3 regions of the Streptomyces sp. TAA486 genome follow, and region 3 is predicted to be linked to each of the others. Evidence: riboswitches for the same ligand, from Rfam matches in the RefSeq annotation. Region 3 holds a riboswitch; each other region holds the start of a gene.

Region 1 (3,271 bases), on a different contig from region 3:
TCGCGGCCCTGCTGGGCGGCTTCTTTTTCCAGATGAAGGCGATGCGTGCGGACGAGGCCCGCTTCGTGCCCGGCATGCTGCACGGCGCACTCACCATGCTGGTGACCGGGATGGTCCTCGTGGGCCTCAATCAGGCGGGCGACGACCCGGTGAACAACGTCAAGATCGGCATCAAGCTCACGCTGCTCCTGGTGATCCTGGGCCTGGTGTATGTGAAGAGGGACGAGGAGAAAGTGCCCTCGTCCCTCTTCGGCACGGTCGGCGCGCTGACTGTGGCGAACATCTTCATCGCCGTCCTCTGGACCTGACGGACGCGACGAAGGCCCTGAAGTCGCCTTCATCGGCGGAGGGTTGAGCCGCCGCACCTCCCCGTACGTCCCCCGGTACTCCCAGGGTTGCGCCCGGTCCGCGGTGCCGCGGACCGGGCGCACGGACGGGGTGGCTCGCGGTCAGCCCGGGCGCACCGCCGAGTGGAACGGCATGTAGCTGACGTCCTCGTAGGTCACGTCCGCACCCGGCTTCGGTGCGTGGATCATCTGCCCGCCGCCGACGTAGATGCCGACGTGGCTGATGTCGTCGTAGAAGAAGACCAGGTCGCCGGCCTTCATCTCGGACTTGGCGACCTTCGTGCCTACCTTGACCTGGTCCCACGTCGTGCGGGGCAGCGAGATGCCGGCCGCCTTCCACGCCCCCTGTGTCAGGCCGGAGCAGTCGAAGGAGGTGGGGCCCGTAGCGCCCCACACGTACGGCTTGCCCAACTGCGCCTTGGCGTAGGCGAGGACCTTCTCGGTCTGCGCCGACTGCGAGCCCCCGCCGCCCTTGCCCGCATCCTGGCGCGCCTCCTCGGCGCGCTCCGCGGCCTTGCGGGCCGCTTCTTGCTTCTTCTTCTCGATCGCCGCCAGGCGTGCCTTCTCCTCGGCCGTCAGCTTCGACAGCAGTTTCCGTGCCTCGGAGAGCTTGTCCTGCACTTCCTGCTTGTTCTTCTTCAGCGCCTGCTGGGAGGCGTTGAGCGACGCGAGCTCCTCGGTGGCGTGCTCCCGCTTGCTCTGCGCCGCCTTCTGCCGCTTCTCGAAGTCGGCGACGGCTTCCTTCTGACGGCCGCTCATCCGGTCCAGCACGTGCGTCTGCTGGAAGAACTGCTGCGGGTCCTCGGTGAGCAGGAGGGTCGCCGTCTGGGACATGCCGCCGGAACGGTACTGCGCCGTCGCGTAGTTGCCGAGGGTACGGCGCGCGTCGTTGAGCTTCGCGGTGCGCTCGGCCGCCTCGTCGAGGGATCTGTCCGCCTTCTTGCGCTGGGCGTCCGCCTTCTCCTTGGCCGCGTTGTACTTCTGCGTCGAGGTCTCGGCCTGCTGGTAGAGCTTGTCGACCTTCTTCTTGACCTCGGAGATCGACGGCTTGCCGTCGTCCGGTGCGGCCTGAGCGCTCTGGGAGAGCAGGGAGACGGAGGCGAGCGCGGCGGTGGTGATCCCGAGCACTCCGCGCTTCGTCGAGGCGGTCTTCAGTATTCGGGCGCGCGGCTTGCGATGTGACGCCAAGACCGGCAGCTCCTTCCGTGAACCGCCTACCGGGTTAGCTGACGGGTTCGGGCTCTCGGAAGGCTGCCCTACGGGTCGTGCGCGGTGCTTCCGCGGTGCGACTTCCCGATTCACCCCGGGTGCGTACGCCGGACTTGCGCGTGCGCGGTGGGTCCCCGGCTCCGTGGGCAGAGCCCTTCGGATGACCGTCGGATTCGGCGGAGGCGGCCCGTGCCGACGCTTTCGCCGGCGATTGGTGCGGACCGCCTGGCACGGCACGGTAGCGAGATGTGGGGCGTCTGTGAAGGCCGTTAGGTGATACGTCCGATATCTGTTCGTTATCCCGTGAGGGAGGTGGCGGTGCGGTGTCGGCGCGGCAATCTAGACTTCTCCGACGATGAGCAGCCTCTTCGACGACAGCTTTCTGGCGGACCTCGCACCCGTGCGCGCGCAGGACAGTGCCTCCCCCGGGCAGGACGGCCCGAGCAGTTCCGACGGGCCTTCGGGCGGCCCCGGAAACGGCTCAGGCGAAGGCCCCGGTGGCCGTTACGGAGGCGGCACGGGAGGCTCGTCGTCGTACCACCGGGGCGGCTCACCCCGTACGGTCGTCGACCCGGAAGCGCTGCTGGCGGAGCTGAACGAGTCGCAGCGTGCGGCCGTCGTGCACTCCGGTTCGCCGCTGCTGATCGTCGCGGGCGCCGGCTCGGGCAAGACCCGTGTGCTCACGCACCGCATCGCCCATCTCCTCTCGGCACGCCATGTCCACCCCGGGCAGATTCTCGCCATCACCTTCACCAACAAGGCGGCCGGCGAGATGAAGGAGCGCGTCGAGGAACTCATCGGCCCCCGCGCCCAGTCGATGTGGGTGTCCACCTTCCACAGCGCGTGCGTACGCATCCTGCGCCGTGAGAGCAAGAAGCTCGGCTTCACTTCGTCCTTCTCGATCTATGACGCGGCCGACTCCAAGCGGCTGATGGCGCTGGTGTGCCGGGACCTCGACCTGGACCCGAAGCGGTATCCGCCGAAGGCGTTCAGCGCCAAGATCTCCAACCTCAAGAACGAGCTGATCGACGACGAGGACTTCTCCGGGCAGGCGTCCGACAACTATGAGAAGACTCTCGCCGAGGCGTACACGATGTACCAGTCGCGGCTGCGCGAGGCCAACGCGCTGGACTTCGACGACATCATCATGACGACGGTCCATCTGCTCCAGGCGTTCCCGGACGTCGCCGAGCACTACCGGCGCCGTTTCCGCCACGTCCTCGTCGACGAGTACCAGGACACCAACCACGCCCAGTACATGCTGGTGCGCGAACTCGTCGGCACCGGTGAGCCGGCCGGACGGCAGCCCCGCGCCGAGGACGAGGAGGTCGGCGAGGAGCAGGAGGAGCGGCCGGCCCCTCCGATGGCCGAACTGTGCGTGGTCGGCGACGCCGACCAGTCCATCTACGCCTTCCGCGGCGCCACGATCCGCAACATCCTCCAATTCGAGGAGGACTATCCGGACGCCACGACGATCCTCCTCGAGCAGAACTACCGCTCCACGCAGACGATCCTCAGCGCCGCCAACGCCGTGATCGAGCGGAACGAGAACCGCCGTCCGAAGAACCTGTGGACGGAGTCCGGCGCGGGCGCCCGCATCACCGGCTACGTCTCGGACACCGAGCACGACGAAGCGCAGTTCGTCGCCGACGAGATCGACAGGCTCACCGACGCGGGCGAGGCCAGGGCCGGCGACGTGGCGGTCTTCTACCGCA
Region 2 (3,271 bases), on a different contig from region 3:
GGCCCGTGCCGCCCCCGCCGCCCGCGGAGGGGGAGCCGCTGCGCGCCGCACACGTACTGGCGGAGCTCGCGCGGCGACTGCCGGAGGAGACGGTGCTCGTGGAGGAGACCCCCTCCAGCCGCCCCGATCTGCACGCGCTCGTGCCGGCGCGGCGGCCTCTCGGGTTCCTGAGCGCCGCGATGGGCGCGCTCGGGTTCGCGCTGCCGGCGGCCATCGGCGTGCGGATGGGAGCGCCGGAGCGTCCGGTGGTGGCGGTCGTCGGCGACGGGTCGTCCCTCTACCAGATACAGGCGCTGTGGACCGCCGTGCGCTACAGGGTCGGCGTCGTCTTCGTCGTCCTCGCCAACGGGCGCTACGCGATCATGGACCGGCTCGCGGACAAGCACGAAAACACCGCACCCTGGCCCGACTTCGAGGAAGTCAGCGTCTCCGGCATGGCGAAGGCCCTGGGCTGCTCGGCGCGCCGTGTCACCGGACACGCCGAACTTCTGGCCGAATTGGATGCGCTGCTTCCCGAACTCCCCGACAGCACACGGCCGCTGGTTCTCGAAGTTGCCGTGCGCGCCGAGGAGACCTTCCAGCCCTGAAAAGGCCGCGGCAAAATCCGTTCCGTCGCCCGTGACAAGGAGGAACAGGGAAAGCCGATGGCGGCTCGCTCCCCGGAGGAAATCCGGTGAACGAGCCGCCATCGGCGTGGCGATGCGGTGGACCGCCGATTCGCCGAATCACTGATCCGCAGACGACTCGGAGAATCGCAGGAATGCTGAATCGCACCGCACATGTGTTGAGTTGTCGCCGGCCTTGTCGCCGATCCGGTCGCCGACCCGCGATATCGGATCCGGCGGACCGCTCGGTCAGTACGGTCCGTTGACGTTGTCGATCGAGCCGTACCTGGCGGCCGCGTAATTGCATGCGGCCACGATGTTCGCGACGGGGTCGGTCATGTTGTTGGCCGTTCCCTCGACGTGGTAGGAGTCGAAAGTCGGCTTGATGGTCTGCAGCAGACCCTTGGACGGGGTGCCGTTCTGGGCATTGATGTCCCAGTTGTTGACGGCGTTCGGGTTGCCGCCGGACTCCCGCATGATGTTGCGCTTGATGCCGTTGTAAGTGCCGGGAATGTTCTTGGACTTCATGATGTCCAGAGACTCGCGGATCCAGCCGTCGAGGTTGTTCCCGTACTTCGAGCCGGACGAGTGCGTGGCGCCGGCCTGCGGTGCCTTGTCGCGCTGCGGCTGCGAGCGCGAGGCCCGCGCCTCGCCGTCGAGGCTGAGCTTCTGACCCGGGCGGATCAGGTCGGGGTCGGAGCCGACGGTCTTCCGGTTGGCCTTGTACAGCCCCTGCCAGCCGCCCTTGGTGTCGTGCTCGCGGGCGATCGCGCTGAGAGTGTCCCCGGTCTCGACGGTGTACTTCTCGTCGCTCCTCGGGCTGTCCTTCTTCTCGGCCTTCTTGGGCTTGGTCTTCTCGGCCTTCTTGTCGGCGTCGCCGGTGGCGGCCTTCGCCTGCTTGCCGGAGTCGCCCGACAGGTCCGGAGCGGCGCTGTCCGCGCTCAGGCCGGCCTTGGCGCCGCAGGACGGCCAAGCCCCGGGGCCCTGGCTGTCGAGCACCTTCTCGGCGACCTTGATCTGCTCTTCCTTGGTGGCCTGGTCGGCGCTCTGGGCGTATTCCGTGCCGCCGTTGGCGGCCCATGTGCTCTGGCTGAACTGAAGGCCGCCGTAGTAGCCGTTGCCGGAATTTATGGACCAGTCGCCCGTGGACTCGCACTGGGCGACCTTGTCCCAGGTGTCCACGGAGGCGGCGTTCGCGGTGCCCGAGCCGATGAAGGGCAGGGCGATGCCCGCACCGCCCGCCGTAATGGCGAGGGAAGTGCGCGACACTCCGCGCGGGATACGGCGATTGGACTGACGACGGTGTCGACCGCGTCCGGACATAGGGCTGTTCCTCTCCTGCGCCTGCGAGGTGAGCTGTCGGATTCGGGCTGGAGCAGCCCGGCCGCAGCGAATGCGAGGGGGCATTCGCGTGCGGCTTCACCCCAAGCCGTGCGTTTCCAAGGGGGCGAAACGCGCGGCACTTACCTGGGTCCCCCGCTCCTGCCGGGCTGGGATTGCGTGATTTCCGCGGGCCGGTGGCAGGATTCGGCGTTCCGGCAGCGGACCACCGCACGGGAGACGCGGTGGGCTTGCACGTTAATCAGAAGGAATTCGTCACCACAAGAAAGGCGCAGAATCCACCGAAGATGAAGATCGCGGAAATTGGCATGTACGGGTTAAGGCATGCCGTTCCATTCGCCTTACGGGGCAAGGGAATTGAACGGACCGGGATGAGCGCGAAGTCGCCGATGTGACGCTGGTCACAACATTTCTGTGGCGCGAATCACGCTTTCCGCCCGATTTACGGACCGGCGTGTGCGGGGGCTTCGGGTCCGGACGCATCCACGCGGTGATAGCGGCGCTCCGGACGCCCGGTGGTCCCGTACCGCAGGGTGACCCGGGCGGTCCCGACGGAGACGAAGTGCTCCAGATACCGGCGGGCGCTCACACGGGACAGGCCGATGCGTCCGGCGCACTCGGAAGCGGAAATACCCGCGGGACCGGTCTCGGCCTCGAGCGTGGCACGCACCAGTCCGGCCGTCTGCTCGGTGAGGCCCTTGGGCAGCCGCGTACGGCCGGAGGGCCCGTCCGCCGTCACATGCGGGCGGTGCGCTCCGGACTCCTCGGTGCCGCTGCCGCCCGGGAAGCCAGGAGCGCCAGGGTCGCAGCCGGGGGCGGACGTGTCGCCGAACAGCCGGTCCACATCCCGCTGTTCCGGTGCCTGGAGAGCCGCAAGGGCCTCGCGTCGTTCCGCGAACCGGAGCAGCCGCTCCTTCAGCAGCTGCCCCTCGAAGGGCTTGATGACGTACTGCACGGCACCGCCGCGCTGCGCGCCCCGCACGGTCTCCGCGTCGCGGGCGGCGGTGACCACCAGCACGTCCGGGCCTTCCTCCGGCCCGCCGGTGCCGCGCAGCTCCCGCAGGACCTCCAGGCCGGGCAGGTCGGGAAGGTACATATCCAGCAGCACGAGGTCCGGGCGCAGCTCGCGTACGGCTGCCAGGGCGTCCTTGCCGCTGTGCACGGCTCCCGCCACGGTGAAGCCCGGCACCTGCTCGACGAGGGTGCTGTGCAGGCGGGCAACCATGAAGTCGTCGTCGACGACGAGTACGCGGATCACGGCTGCCTCCTCCCGCCGCGCCGGGCGGGCGGCTCTGGCGTGAACGGACGTAAGGGAAGTACGGGAC
Region 3 (3,271 bases):
GTCGGATCAAGGGAATTGGGCTCAGACATGTGCCGACCGTAGCGCCCTGCCCGGTCACCCGCCCATGCCTTTCTCAGCGCGGACGCATCGGTAACCTACGCACCTCGCGCCTCGCGAACCCCGTGCGCCTCGCGAACCCGCGACCCCGCGCACTTCACGAACCCGCGGCCCCGCGCACCTCACGAATCGCCTCGCGAACCCGACGTCCCTCGCGAACCCGCGCATGGAAAGACCGGCGGCCCTGGCGTCGGGGGGTGGTCCACCAGGGCCGCCGGCACTTGGGGGGCGGGGCCGTGCTCGCAGGAGAGGGCCCCCGTCCGCCGCCGCCTCGTCCCCTCCTTTGTGTACGCCGAGGGGCATGGGCGAGTTGTGCGTGGTCCAGCGCACCTCGACGGTGCGAGGCGGCGGCGGCGCGATAGGTCATCGCGACGGGCAGTCGTCGTGCATGTGGAGATGTGAGATGCGGCGTACGCCCGGAGGGCGGGTATACCGCTGTGCGTACGCCCTATGCGCGTGATGCGCGTGCGTACGAGTAGGGGTGCGTATGACGTCGGCGCTGACGGCGGACCGCCGCCGAAGCGGTGTCGGGAATGGTGACGGTGTCGGTGTGGCGTACGGGAGGGGAGCCCGCGGACGGCCGCCCCTCCCGTCGCAGCGGTGTCAGGGCGTGAGGCCCTTGCCCCGCAGCCACGCGGCCGGGTCGATCGCGGTGCCGCCGCCGGGGTGGACCTCCAGGTGCAGGTGAGCACCTGTGACGTTCCCGGTGGAGCCGACGCGGCCGATCATTTCGCCCGTACGGACCTTCTGACCCGCCGAGACGTTCATCGACGACTGATGGGCGAACCAGAGTTCCGTCCCGTCGTCCAGCTGGAGGATGGTGCGGTAGCCGAACGAGCCGGCCCAGCCCGCCTCCTTGATCGTGCCGGAGTGGATCGCGCGGATCGGCGTACCGGAGGAGGCCGCGAAGTCCGTGCCCGTGTGGCCGTTGGACCACAGGCTGCCGGCTTCGCCGAACTGAGAGGTGAGCTGGTAGCCGGAGACGGGAAGCTTGAAGCTCTTGGCGAGCTTGGCCAGGCGGGCGTCCTCCGCCTTCTGGCGCTTCTCGGCCTCGGCCTTGTTCTGGGCCTTCGCGGCCTTGGCCTGCGCCTCCTCGATGGCTGCGTCGCGCGCGGAGGCCTCGGCCTGCGACTGCTGCGACTGGGCCTGCTGGAGGATGCGGGAGCGCAGCGCCTCGCCCGCGTCGGTCTGGCCCTCCTTGGCGTCACTTGCCGTGAGGGCCGCCTGCGTGAGCGGCTGACCTGCGACGTTCTCTTCGGAACCGCCGGCGAGCAGCTTGACGCCCGGGAGCTCCTTGGCCTTCTCCGCCACGTCCGGCATGGAGATCGCCGTTGAGGGCTTCTCCTGCGCCGTGGCGATTCCGCCGGCGCCCACCGCAGCGATCATGCCGACGCCGAGGACGGCACTGCTGCGGGCCATGCTGCCGCCGCGCTGCTTGGCGAGCTTGTGCCGCCCGCGTACGGGCCGCACGGAGTCCTCGGTGGGGTTCCACTCCTCGCCGGGGGCGGCACCCGCGGCGGCGTCGAAGGCGTTCGGCACGGGGGGCATCTCGCCCTGGCCGAAGTCGTACGTGCCGTATTCGGGCGAGGGCGCCGCGAACTCCTGCGTGGCGTATGCCCCGTCGGTCCCGTACCCGTACGTGCCGTCCGTGCCGTACGTCTCGGTCAGCTGCGAGGCGTACGCGTCGTACTGGCCGTACTGGCCCGACGCGTCGAACTGGCTGTACCGGTCGGCCTGCTCGAAGTAGTCGAAGCTGCCGGACTGCTGGTGCGGGTCGTCGTTGCCGTAAGAGCCGTATTGGCCGTATCTGTCGGACTCTTCGTCGTCGAGGTACGGGTCATACGTGCCCTCGGGGGCATGCCTGTTGGACGCCACGGGGGCGTTCTCCTTTCCTTCCTTCTCGCCTACCGGGTTAGCTGACGGGTTCGGAGCAGGAAGGTCTCCTACGAACTGCCCGCCCGTGGGCGGAACTTGCCGATTCACCCCATCCCTGCCGTGTGGCAGGGGGTGGTTCCCCGGTTCCCTTGGTGCAGCGATATCGAGTTGTGGCTCGGGGTGGTGCACTTTCAGGATTCGGCGACGGCGCACGGAGCCGTCTCTCGTGACGGCAGTGACGACCGCGCTGCGTTATGGAACGTTAATAGAGCCGCAGCTGAGATTCCAAGCGGTTCCGGTGAGATTTGTAGCTGCATGACATGCAGGTTCCTGGACAGTAAGGACCAATTGGGGCACGCGGTCACCCAGCATCGCTCGTGGGGTCGCGGTGCGTGACGGGTGAACCGTCCGTGAAGGGCGGTTCCTTCTGCTTGGTGTCCCGACCCGATGTCTCGCCGGGGAGCAGCACACCGACCGGAACGCCGAACGGGCGCTTCACTGCGGCAGTTCGGTCCGGCCCGTACGCACCCCGGCCTCGCCGACACGGACCGCACCCGCGACAACTGCCCCGACCCCCGCGGGCCCCACCCGCAGCCCAAGGCGAACACCCTTGCGGCACACGGTCGTTCAGCGGCAGTTCGGCGGCACGACGATGGGGGCGACTCCGCAGACGTCGCGTGCACCAGACCCGCATACGGACGAGCCACGTCCTCGTCCCGCTGGGGGAGACCGAGCCCACGAGCCGCGTGCACCATCGAGGCAGCTGCGGGCCGCCCGTCCCGCACCCGCACCCCTCCGCCAACCGGCTCCACGCGACCGGGCGAGGCCGGGCCGACTGCCGCAATCCGACCGGCCCAAGCACCCGACCACCCACCCGCCGTGCCCTCCATGTCACGGTTTGTTCCCGTTCCTGACGGGAACCGGGCTGTATGTCCTATTCACAGAAGCTGCTTGCCTGCGCCAGCGCGCTGCGCTCCGTGCTGCCCGACTCCGAGCGGCAGGGACGCGTGCTCGCCGCCATCGAGAAGACCGAGCACGACACACGGCTGGACCCTCCCGTCCAGGGAATCCAGCGAGCCGTGCACGCACTCCCCCTCAGCGACGAGGACCGCGACCTGCTGCACGGCCACTGGCTGGGCCACCCTCTGCATCCTGCCCTCGTGCAGATCCCGCTCGGCACATGGTTCTCCGCCGCCGTCCTGGACCTGATTCCTGGCAAGCGCAGGCATTACGCGCCCGCGATGCTGATCGCCACAGGGCTCGTCGCCGCCGTGCCCGCCGCGGTGACCGGATGGGTCGACTGGGCCGAGCTGCGCAAACCGCAGATGCGCGTCGGCCT

What was found. Region 3 has a riboswitch for cyclic di-AMP ahead of I004_RS35730 (peptidoglycan DD-metalloendopeptidase family protein). Riboswitches for the same ligand answer to the same signal wherever they lie in the genome.
Region 1: another riboswitch for cyclic di-AMP. It lies ahead of I004_RS0100725 (NlpC/P60 family protein); the one in region 3 lies ahead of I004_RS35730 (peptidoglycan DD-metalloendopeptidase family protein).
Region 2: another riboswitch for cyclic di-AMP. It lies ahead of I004_RS37465 (transglycosylase family protein); the one in region 3 lies ahead of I004_RS35730 (peptidoglycan DD-metalloendopeptidase family protein).

The regions. Positions count from the first base shown of each region.
Region 1 is NZ_AUEV01000001.1:139,421-142,691, forward strand. It holds gene I004_RS0100720 (hypothetical protein) at 1-308, shown strand, start outside; gene I004_RS0100725 (NlpC/P60 family protein) at 450-1,535, opposite strand; cyclic di-AMP (ydaO/yuaA leader) riboswitch at 1,543-1,745, opposite strand; gene pcrA (DNA helicase PcrA) at 1,912-3,271, shown strand, end outside.
Region 2 is NZ_AUEV01000003.1:265,785-269,055, reverse strand. It holds gene I004_RS0107925 (thiamine pyrophosphate-dependent enzyme) at 1-587, shown strand, start outside; gene I004_RS37465 (transglycosylase family protein) at 855-1,874, opposite strand; cyclic di-AMP (ydaO/yuaA leader) riboswitch at 1,934-2,112, opposite strand; gene I004_RS0107915 (response regulator) at 2,389-3,204, opposite strand.
Region 3 is NZ_AUEV01000018.1:161,232-164,502, reverse strand. It holds gene I004_RS35735 (aldo/keto reductase) at 1-29, opposite strand, end outside; gene I004_RS35730 (peptidoglycan DD-metalloendopeptidase family protein) at 661-1,605, opposite strand; cyclic di-AMP (ydaO/yuaA leader) riboswitch at 1,944-2,102, opposite strand; gene I004_RS0124105 (Rieske (2Fe-2S) protein) at 2,862-3,271, shown strand, end outside.